DNA from 2 places in the Kitasatospora misakiensis genome. Region 2 is predicted to be linked to the other one. Evidence: riboswitches for the same ligand, from Rfam matches in the RefSeq annotation. Region 2 holds a riboswitch; the other holds the start of a gene.

Region 1 (5,007 bases), on a different contig from region 2:
CCGATGACACGGCCGAGGCCGTACCGGTCGTGGGTGACCCGGTCGCCGACGGTGAAGTGCTTGCGGGGTGCCTCCACCGGAGCCTTGAAGGGGCTGTTGGGGAGGGGGCGGCGCGCTGCTGAATAATTCGTCATCCCCACCAGTATGCGCCGGAAACCCCGGGAGCGAACCCTTTTCGGCGCATGCGAGTTCGAGCGGAGCGGAATGTCGCAGGTCGGTGCGGTCCGCGCGCGGGCGGTCAGGGTGGGCGCGGAGGATTGCCCGCGCGCCCTCGCCGCCGCGGCACGACCGGGGGAGGGCGGTGGGATCCGCCCTCCCCCGCCGTCGGTTCGGAGGGCCCGCGAGCGCGCCAACCACCGTGCGCCCGGGGCCCGTTGGCGCCCGCGACGGCCCGGGGCGGGCGGCCCCGGGAGCACTTTTCAAAAATTGGGGGCGAAATATTCGCCCGCGGCGAGCCCGAGCCTGCTAGAGTCGACCTAGTTGCAGTAGTGGTCCCCATGAACTTTGTGTGCGCCTGCTGATGTTTCGCAGGCGCATTTTTGTTTACCCGGCTCTTCCCCGGGTGGGTGCTTGTGCGGCGACTCGGAGCACACGCTGTGTGCGCTCCGGACGCTTTGAAGGAGAAATTTTTATGGCTAATGGCACCGTGAAGTGGTTCAACTCGGAAAAGGGCTTCGGCTTCATCGAGCAGGACGGTGGCGGTCCGGACGTGTTCGCCCACTACTCGAACATCAACGCCAACGGCTTCCGTGAGCTGCTCGAGGGCCAGAAGGTCGAGTTCGACGTCACGCAGGGTCAGAAGGGCCCGCAGGCCGAGAACATTCGCCCGCTGTAGTACTTCTGCCACGGCACCCGCCAAGCAGCGAGGGGCCCGCACCGCGTACACGCTCGGTGCGGGCCCCTCGGCATGTGCGCCACGGCGCATCCCCGGCCGTTCCGGCCCGTTTCGGCCGTTCAGGCCCGTTCCTTGCGGTCTCCGCCGGTGCTCCGCGCCATGGAGCCTTCCTCGTGACGTGCCGCCCCGAGGAAGGTTTCCCGTATGAGCCGTTCCAGTCGCTCGCCCTATCAGAACGCCAACTCCCGCTCCGCCGCCGCCTCCCGCTCCGCGGGGGGCTCCCGTTCGGGTGGCGGCGCCTTCTACGGCGCCCGGCCCGCCGGAGGCCGACGGACCCCCGGCCGTGGCGCCGGCCAGGGCGCGTCCGCGCCGGCCGAGTTCGCGATGCCGGTCAGCACCACCCCGGCCCTGCCCGCCGTCGAGTCCTTCGCCGAGCTGGACATGCCGAAGGCCCTGCTGTCGGTACTGACCCGCCAGGGCGTCACCACGCCCTTCCCGATCCAGGCCGCGACGCTGCCGAACTCGCTGGCCGGCCGCGACGTCCTCGGACGCGGCCGCACCGGCTCGGGCAAGACCATCGCCTTCGGCCTCGCCGTACTGGCCCGCACCGCCGGGCGCCGGGCCGAGAAGGGCCGCCCGCTGGCCCTGGTGCTGGTCCCCACCCGCGAACTCGCGCAGCAGGTCACCGAGGCCCTCACCCCCTACGCCCACGCGCTGCGGCTGAGGCTGGCGACCGCGGTCGGCGGGATGTCGATCGGACGCCAGGCCCAGGCGCTGAACCGCGGGGCCGAGGTCGTGGTGGCCACGCCCGGCCGGCTCAAGGACCTGATCCAGCGCGGTGACTGCCGGCTCGACGAGGTCGGCATCACGGTGCTCGACGAGGCCGACCAGATGGCCGACATGGGCTTCCTGCCGCAGGTCACCGAACTCCTGGAGCAGGTCGCCGAGGGCGGCCAGACGATGCTGTTCTCCGCCACCCTGGACCGCAACGTGGACCGGCTGGTGCGGCGCTTCCTCAACGACCCGGTCACCCACTCGGTGGACCCGTCGGCGGGCGCGGTGAGCACCATGGAGCACCACGTCCTGCACGTGCAGAACTTCGACAAGGGCGCCACGATCGCCCACATCGCGTCCCGGGACGGCCGGGTGATCATGTTCACCGACACCAAGGACGGCGCCGACCGCCTGGTGGCGGACCTGCTCGCGAACGGGGTGAAGGCCGCGGCCCTGCACGGCGGCAAGTCCCAGCCCCAGCGCAACCGCACCCTGGACCAGTTCCGGACCGGCCAGGTCACGGCCCTGATCGCGACCAACGTCGCCGCCCGGGGCATCCACATCGACGGCCTCGACCTGGTCGTCAACCTGGACCCGCCGACCGACCACAAGGACTACCTCCACCGGGGCGGCCGCACCGCCCGGGCCGGCGAGTCCGGCACCGTGGTCACGCTGGTGCTGCCCAACCAGCGCCGCGCGATGACCCGCCTGATGGCGACGGCGGCCATCACCCCCGTCACCACCCGGGTCACCGCCGGCGATGAGGACCTGGCCCGGATCACCGGCGCCCGGGTGCCCACCGGCGTCCCCACCGTGATTCCCGACCCCGTGGTCGAGCGCCCGCGCCGCAGCCCGTCCGCGAGCCGGGGTCACCGAGGCCGCTCCACCCGCACGGCCGGCGACACCCGGACCGGCGGCGACACCCGTACGGCCGGCGGCACCCGCACCGGCTCCGGCCGCGACGCCCAGGGCTCCACCGGCCGTCGCCGCCCGCCCCGGCGCGCCACCGTCGCCGCGTAGCACCGCCCTCGCCGTGAGGCGCCGACGAGCCCGGTCCGCAGCTGCGGACCGGGCTCGTCGGGTTTCTCGGGCCGTCGCCCGTTCCGCCCCTGCTGCCTGCTGCCTGCTGCCTGCTGCCTGCTGCCTGCGGGCTGGCAGCGGTAAAGCTTGGCGAGCCGGCGGGGAAGTCTTGTATCGTTCCTCGCGAATCATCCAGAGGGGTGGAGGGACCGGCCCTACGAAGCCCCGGCAGCTCCCCGTTCGACCCGGCGTCCGAAGTACGCGCCGTGCCGTCCGGGATCAGTGCCAACTCCGGCCTGTCGCCAATGTGGCGCGGGAAAGATGAGGAGACACGGTGCTCTCAGTGCTGTCCTTCCCCCGGGCGCTTCCCGTCCCGGGCCTTCCGCGTACCCGTCTCGTGCCCGGCGCAGGCAATCGGCCGACTTCTGCGGCCCGCCCTCGCTGACCACCCCCCCGGCTCCCTGCGGGGAGTCTCCGTGAGCGGGCCCATGCGCGGCTCACGGGATCTGAGACGGAGTACATCCATGGAGAACACGAGCGGCGTCGGCGTGCTCGACAAGGTCACCTCGATCCTCGGCACCCTGGAGGCCGGCCCCGCCACCCTGGCCGGCCTGGTCGCGGTGACCGGCCTGGCGCGGCCCACGGCCCACCGGCTCGCCGTCGCACTCGAACAGCACCGCCTGGTCGCCCGGGACGTGGAGGGCCGGTTCATCCTCGGCCCCCGGCTCGGGGAGCTGTCGGCCGCCGCCGGTGAGGACCGGCTGCTGGCCGCCGCCGGCCCGGTCCTCAGCGGGCTGCGCGACCTCACCGGCGAGAGCGCCCAGCTCTACCGCCGCCAGGGCGGGGTCCGGATCTGCGTGGCCGCCGCCGAGCGCCTCTCCGGCCTGCGGGACACCGTGCCGGTGGGGGTCACCCTCCCGATGAAGGTCGGCGCCGCCGCCCAGGTCCTGCTCGCCTGGGAGGAGCCCGAGCGGCTCCACCGCGGCCTTCAGGGGGCCCGGTTCACCGCGACGGCCCTGAGCGGGGTGCGGCGCCGGGGCTGGGCCCAGTCGATCGGGGAGCGCGAGATCGGTGTCGCCTCCGTCTCCGCGCCCGTCCGCGGACCGGCCAACCGGGTGGTGGCCGCCGTCACGGTCTCCGGTCCGATCGAACGGCTCACCCGCCACCCCGGCGCCCTGCTCTCCTCGGTCGTCGTCGAGGCGGCGGACCGCCTCACCGAGTCGCTCCGCCGCCCCTGACCGGCTCAACCGCCCTCCACCGCCGCCCTGTTGTCCGCTCCTGCGGTCACCGCAGGCTGTCGAGATCGACGCTGTCGGCCATGGCCCGGTAGCCGAGCGGGCTGGGGTGGAGGTGGTCGCCGGCGTGGTAGCCGTCCGGGATGGCGCCGGTGCCCGCCGGGTCGATCGCCCGGTCGAAGTCGGCCACCGCGTCGTACGCGCCGGACGAGCGGATCCACTCGTTCAGGTCGCGACGCAGCCGGTCGGTCCGCTCACTCCAGAACGGTGCGCCGCCGAAGGGCATCAGGGTGGCGCCGACGGCCTTGACGCCACGGGCGTGGGCGGTGCGGATCAGGGCGCGGTGGGCGTCGATCAGCCGCTGGAGCGTGACGGGCGGGTCGTCGCGGTCCACCCCGCAGACCTGGTCGCCGGCGCGGAGGATGTCGTTCACACCGTGCGAGACGATCACGGTGCCGACGTTCGGCTGGTCGAGCACGTCGCGCTCGAAGCGGGCCAGGGCGCTCTCCCCGGCGCAGGCGGAATCGGCGAGCATCTTGTTCGAGCCGATGCCGGCGTTGAGCACGGGGCGCGGCCGGTCGGCGGCGAGGAGCCGTTCGGCGAGACGGTCGGGGTAGCGGTCGTCCCCGTCGACGGTGGCCCCGAACCCGTCGGTGGTGGACTCGCCGAACGCCACCACCGCCCTGCCCACCGGCCGCCCGCCGGTGACCTCGACGCCGCTCAGGTAGTACCAGGAGCCGTATCCGGGGCGGACGGCGTCGCCGAACGCCGCCGCGCCGGTGTCACCGCGGTGGTCGCCGTCGGCCCGGTACGTGGTGGTCATCGAGAGCTGGTGGTAGGTGGCCGGGCCGGTCGGGCCGTCGAAGTAGAGGGTCAGCGCGACCCGGTCGCCGGCCGCCGTCGGCAGCGGCACCGGGTCACTGAGCACCTCCCCGCCGGCCGGGACGACGACGGAGTCCCGGTGCGCGAAGCGCAACGGCCGCAGCGTCCCTGGGACGACGGCCGCCCCGTCGGCGGCCCGGCCGGCGCCGGCGCCGGTCAGCCGCAGGGGAGTCGTCCCGTAGAGGTTGGACAGCCGGAACCGGACGGACTTGCCGCCCGTGCTGAGCCGCACCACCTCCCGCACCGACTGGTGGTCGAAGC
Region 2 (5,007 bases):
CCAGACCGAAGGTGTTGCTCTCCTCGACGGTGATGACGCCTTCCTTGCCGACCTTGTCCATGGCCTCGGCGATCAGCTCGCCGATCTGGGTGTCGGCGGCGGAGATGGAGGCGGTGGAGGCGATCTGCTCCTTGGTCTCCACGTCCTTGGCCTGGGCCAGGAGCTGGTCGGAGACGGCGGCGACGGCCTTCTCGATGCCGCGCTTCAGGGCCATCGGGTTGGCGCCGGCGGCGACGTTGCGCAGACCCTCGCGGACGAGCGCCTGGGCCAGCACGGTGGCGGTGGTGGTGCCGTCACCCGCGACGTCGTCGGTCTTCTTGGCGACCTCCTTGACGAGCTCCGCGCCGATCTTCTCGTACGGGTCCTCGAGCTCGATCTCCTTGGCGATGGAGACACCGTCGTTGGTGATCGTGGGGGCGCCCCACTTCTTCTCCAGCACGACGTTGCGGCCCTTGGGGCCGAGCGTGACCTTCACCGCGTCGGCGAGCTGGTTCATGCCACGCTCAAGGCCGCGGCGAGCTTCCTCATCAAAGGCGATGATCTTGGCCATCAGAAGTGGTCCTCCGGGACACGGTCGACTGCTCGGACCAAGGGGTGCCCGCGACGGACGGCCCTGGTGTGCGGGGGTCCTTTCCCCTACCGCTCCCGGGGGCCTCACCGACCCGGTCCGCTGTCACTCTCACGCTGTGAGTGCTAACGCCAATGATTAGCACTCTGGGTGGGCGAGTGCAAGCCCAATCGGGCAACCCGCGAGCCGCGGCACCCCCGCCCGCACCCCCTCCTGCCCCACGCCGGCGACCGCGTCCGGACATGACGGCGGGCCCGGACGACCGAGGTCGTCCGGGCCCGCCGTGAAGCAAGAGGTGCGCCAGCCGAATGGGCCGAGCAGAGCTCCCGGGTGTCGGAAAGGTCAGACCGCCGCGCGGACCATGTCCGCCTGCGGACCCTTCTGCCCCTGAGAGATCTCGAACTCGACCCGCTGGCCCTCCTCAAGGGTGCGGTAGCCGTCCATCTGGATCGCGCTGTAGTGGACGAAGACGTCCGCACCACCGTCGACCGCGATGAAGCCGTAACCCTTCTCCGCGTTGAACCACTTGACGGTGCCCTGAGCCATTCCGAACTCCCCTAGTGCTGTGCTGGCCCTTCACGCGCCCGCAGGTCTGCGGGCCCGGGTCTGGTTGGAGGCCGGCCCGGGGACCCCCCCTGGGCACAGCCGCGCACGCCACAATCCTCCCGATGCCGCCGAACGGCGTCCGGCGAACGGGCGATTGCGTCGACCGCGGCTGAATGTATCCGGATCGACGCCCTCTGCAACAGGGTCAATGGCGGGGAATTCACCCGCGGCACCGGAGGACAGTACGGGAGCAATCGGGATAAGCCGCCGCATTTCCCGCCGGACATAGCGGACGTATTACCCAAAATCCGCGCCAGAATTCTGACACCGGCCTGACATGTTTCCGGGTCACAGGCCCGCCGCGGGTCTCGGCGGGCGGGACGGCGGCGGCGGTGGCGATGCGGCGGATTCGTTCCCGGAGAAGGGGCGGGCGCGCCCCTGTTCCCGGTCCAGCGACACTTTACTCCGCCCGGGACGGAATACATTCCCGCCAAAATGCGCACGGCCGTCCGCGGCACGGAATTCCGTGCCGCGGACGGCCGGTAACGGCGCGCCCGACCCGCGGGGAACGGGCGCGTCCGACGGTTCACCCGCCGGCGACCGCCGGGATGATCGAAACGTTCGCGCCGTCCTTGATCTCGGTCGCCAGACCCTCGGCGAACCGCACGTCGTCGTCGTTCACGTAGACATTGACGAAACGGCGCAGCTTGCCGGTGTCGTCCAGGATGCGCGCGGCGATCCCGGCGTGGTTCCGCTCCAGGTCGGCGATGACCTCGCCCAGCGTGGCGCCCTCGGCGGGCACCTCGCTGGCGCCGCCGGTGTAGGTGCGCAGGATGGTCGGGATGCGGACGTTGGCGCTCATGGGGGTCTCCTCGTTGCGGGCGCTGAGCGGGTGGAGCTGGGGAGTGGCAGACGTCGGGCGGGGATCAGGCGGAGGCCAGGCCGGCGCCCCGGAAGGCGTCCAGGGTCGGCCGGATGACGGCGGTCATCCCGGCGTCCGCGACGGCGTCGAGCGTCTTCAGGCCGTCGCCGGTGTTGATCGCGACGGTCTCCTTCGACGGGTCCAGCTGCCCGGTCTCGACCAGCTTCTTCAGCACGCCGACGGTCACCCCGCCCGCGGTCTCCGCGAAGATGCCCTCGGTCCGGGCCAGCAGCCGGATCGCCGCGACGACCTCCTCGTCGGTCACGTCCTCGACCGCGCCGCCGGTGCGCCGGGCGATGTCCAGCACGTACGGGCCGTCGGCCGGGTTGCCGATCGCCAGCGACTTGGCGATGGTGTCCGGCTTGACCGGGCGGATCACGTCGTGGCCGGCCTTGTACGCCGCCGAGACCGGCGAGCAGCCCGCCGCCTGGGCGCCGAAGATCCGGTACGGCCGGTCCTCGACCAGGCCCAGCTTGATCAGCTCCTGCAGCCCCTTGTCGATCTTGGTGAGCTGGGAGCCCGAGGCGATCGGGATCACGATCTGCTCCGGCAGCCGCCAGCCGAGCTGCTCGCAGATCTCGAAGGCGAGCGTCTTGGAGCCCTCGCCGTAGTACGGCCTCAGGTTGACGTTGACGAAGCCCCAGCCCTCGCCGGCCGGGTCGCCGATCAGCTCCGAGCAGAACCGGTTCACGTCGTCGTAGTTGCCCTCGATGCCGACCAGCTCGCCGCCGTACACCCCGGCCATCACGACCTTGCCCTGCTCCAGGTCGTGCGGGATGAACACGCAGGACCGGAAGCCCGCCCGGGCCGCCGCCGCGCCCACCGCGCCGGCCAGGTTGCCGGTCGACGAGCAGGACAGCGTGGTGTAGCCGAACGCGCGGGCCGCCTCGATGGCGCAGGCCACCACGCGGTCCTTGAAGGAGTGGGTCGGGTTGCCGGAGTCGTCCTTGATGTGCAGCTGCCCGGTGAAGCCGAGCTCGCGGCCCAGGTTGTCCGCCTTCACCAGCGGGGTCCACCCCGGGTTGAGGTTCGGCTTGGTCGCCACGTCGGCCGGGACGGGCAGCAGCGGCGCGTAGCGCCAGATCGACGCCGGACCGGCCTCGATCCGCTTGCGCAGCTCCTCGGCGCCCTCGCTGCCGAAGTCGTAGGCGATCTCCAGCGGGCCGAAGCACTCCAGGCACGCGAAGCTGGGGCCGAGCGGGAACCGGGTGCCGCACTCGCGACAGGACAGCTGAGTGGCGGGGCCGAGGTCGACGGCGGCGGGTGCGACGGTGTCGATAGACATGATGGGCGGAGGCCTCTCTCCTCATCTTCCCCGTGACGCGGTCGCGCCCCAGGCCGGAATTGGCACCTGTCCCGCCGGGGCCCGAAGGCCGGCCGAGCGAGAAGGTTGCCGGGACGTCAACGGGCCGTTCCCTCAGTCCCTCTGGATGAGCTCTGTGAAGTTGTGGTCCTGCTCAGCGGCGACCCCGGCGTGCGAAGGTCCGACCGCTGTACGAAGACTGTATCCGAAGGCCTCGGTCCCGAACGGGACCGTCCGCCACGCGAGATGACACGTCCCACCCTCCCCCCGCCTCCGGCCGGGGAGACCCCGTCCGCCGAGGAGAGCACCGTGCCCGCCGAACCGATCCCCGCGCTCCTCCCCGAGACGGCGTCCTGGCTGCGCCGGCGCTCGTGGAACGCGGCCGACCGCCCGGTGCACACCCTGCCGGCGGCCAAACGCGCGCTCGGCCCGGCCGGCACCGTCAGCGTCGTGCTGCCCGCCCTGGACGAGGAGGCCACCGTCGGCGGGATCGTCCGGGTCATCCGGCGCGAGCTGATGGAGCGGCTGCCGCTGGTCGACGAGCTGGTGGTGGTCGACTCCGGCTCCGTCGACGGCACCGCCGAGGTGGCCGCCGAGGCCGGCGCCACCGTCGTCCACCGGGACGCCATCCTGCCCCGGCTGCCCGCCGCCCCCGGCAAGGGCGAGGTGCTCTGGCGCTCGCTGCTGGTCACCCGCGGCGAGATCGTCTGCTTCGTCGACGCCGACCTGCGCGAGTTCGACCCGGCCCTGGTCTCCGGCATCATCGGCCCGCTGCTCACCGAGCCGGACATCCAACTGGTCAAGGCGATGTACGACCGGCCGCTGGAGACCGACGGCGCGGTGGTCCCGGCCGGCGGCGGCCGGGTCACCGAACTCGTCGCCCGCCCCCTGCTCAACCTGCACTGGCCGGAACTCGCCGGTTTCGTCCAGCCGCTCGGCGGCGAGTACGCGGCCCGCCGCTCACTGCTCGAACGGCTGCCCTTCCCCACCGGCTACGGCGTCGAGCTCGGCCTGCTCGTCGACGCCCTGGAGACGGCCGGCCTGGACGCGCTCGCCCAGGTGGACGTCGGCGTCCGTCACCACCGGCACCAGGACGCCCAGGCACTCGGTCGAATGGCGGCCACGATCTACCGCACCGCGCTGGAACGACTGGACCGCACGCACCGACTGAAGGCCTCCGCGGATCTGGTCCACCCGCTGCTCACCCAGTTCACCCGCGACCCGCTGACCCGCGCCTTCACCGCCCACACCCACCCGGTCACCGGTACCGAGCGCCCGCCGATGCACACCGTCCCCGAGTACGCCACCCGACGCTGAGGGGTTTGCCGCCGCGGACCCACGGCAACCAACCAACCATGGGTGATCTCACGAGCGAGCGTTCGAATCCGTCCGGCTCCGCCTCCGTCCTGGTGGCGTCGAACCGGGGACCGGTGTCGTTCGGCACCGCGGACGACGGCACGCTGACCCTCCGCAGAGGCGGCGGCGGCCTGGTCTCCGGGCTCTCCGCCATCGACGACCCGGACGCCGTCTGGGTCTGCGCCGCCCTGTCCGACGCCGACCGCCGGGCCGCCCGCGAGGCCCCCGACGGCCGCCTCGACCGGGCCGGCCACGAGGTCGGCGGCCAGGCCGTCCGGATGCTCGACATCGACCCCGAGACCTTCGCCCGCG

The links. A riboswitch is a leader RNA that binds a small molecule or an ion and turns the genes downstream of it on or off. The one in region 2 is predicted to bind S-adenosylmethionine.
Region 1: it holds a riboswitch for S-adenosylmethionine, as region 2 does, so the genes downstream of both, ACFP3U_RS33230 (IclR family transcriptional regulator) here and thrC (threonine synthase) in region 2, are expected to answer to the same signal.

The regions. Positions count from the first base shown of each region.
Region 1 covers NZ_JBHSOF010000069.1:523-5,529, reverse strand. The annotation lists gene ACFP3U_RS33245 (hypothetical protein) at 1-134, opposite strand, end outside; gene ACFP3U_RS33240 (cold-shock protein) at 632-835, shown strand; gene ACFP3U_RS33235 (DEAD/DEAH box helicase) at 1,040-2,629, shown strand; SAM riboswitch class I at 2,815-2,957, shown strand; gene ACFP3U_RS33230 (IclR family transcriptional regulator) at 3,154-3,867, shown strand; gene ACFP3U_RS33225 (SGNH/GDSL hydrolase family protein) at 3,914-5,007, opposite strand, start outside.
Region 2 covers NZ_JBHSOF010000053.1:20,548-25,554, reverse strand. The annotation lists gene groL (chaperonin GroEL) at 1-550, opposite strand, end outside; gene ACFP3U_RS30285 (cold-shock protein) at 911-1,114, opposite strand; gene ACFP3U_RS30280 (MoaD/ThiS family protein) at 1,701-1,976, opposite strand; gene thrC (threonine synthase) at 2,041-3,321, opposite strand; SAM riboswitch class I at 3,340-3,473, opposite strand; gene ACFP3U_RS30270 (glucosyl-3-phosphoglycerate synthase) at 3,649-4,656, shown strand; gene ACFP3U_RS30265 (alpha,alpha-trehalose-phosphate synthase (UDP-forming)) at 4,695-5,007, shown strand, end outside.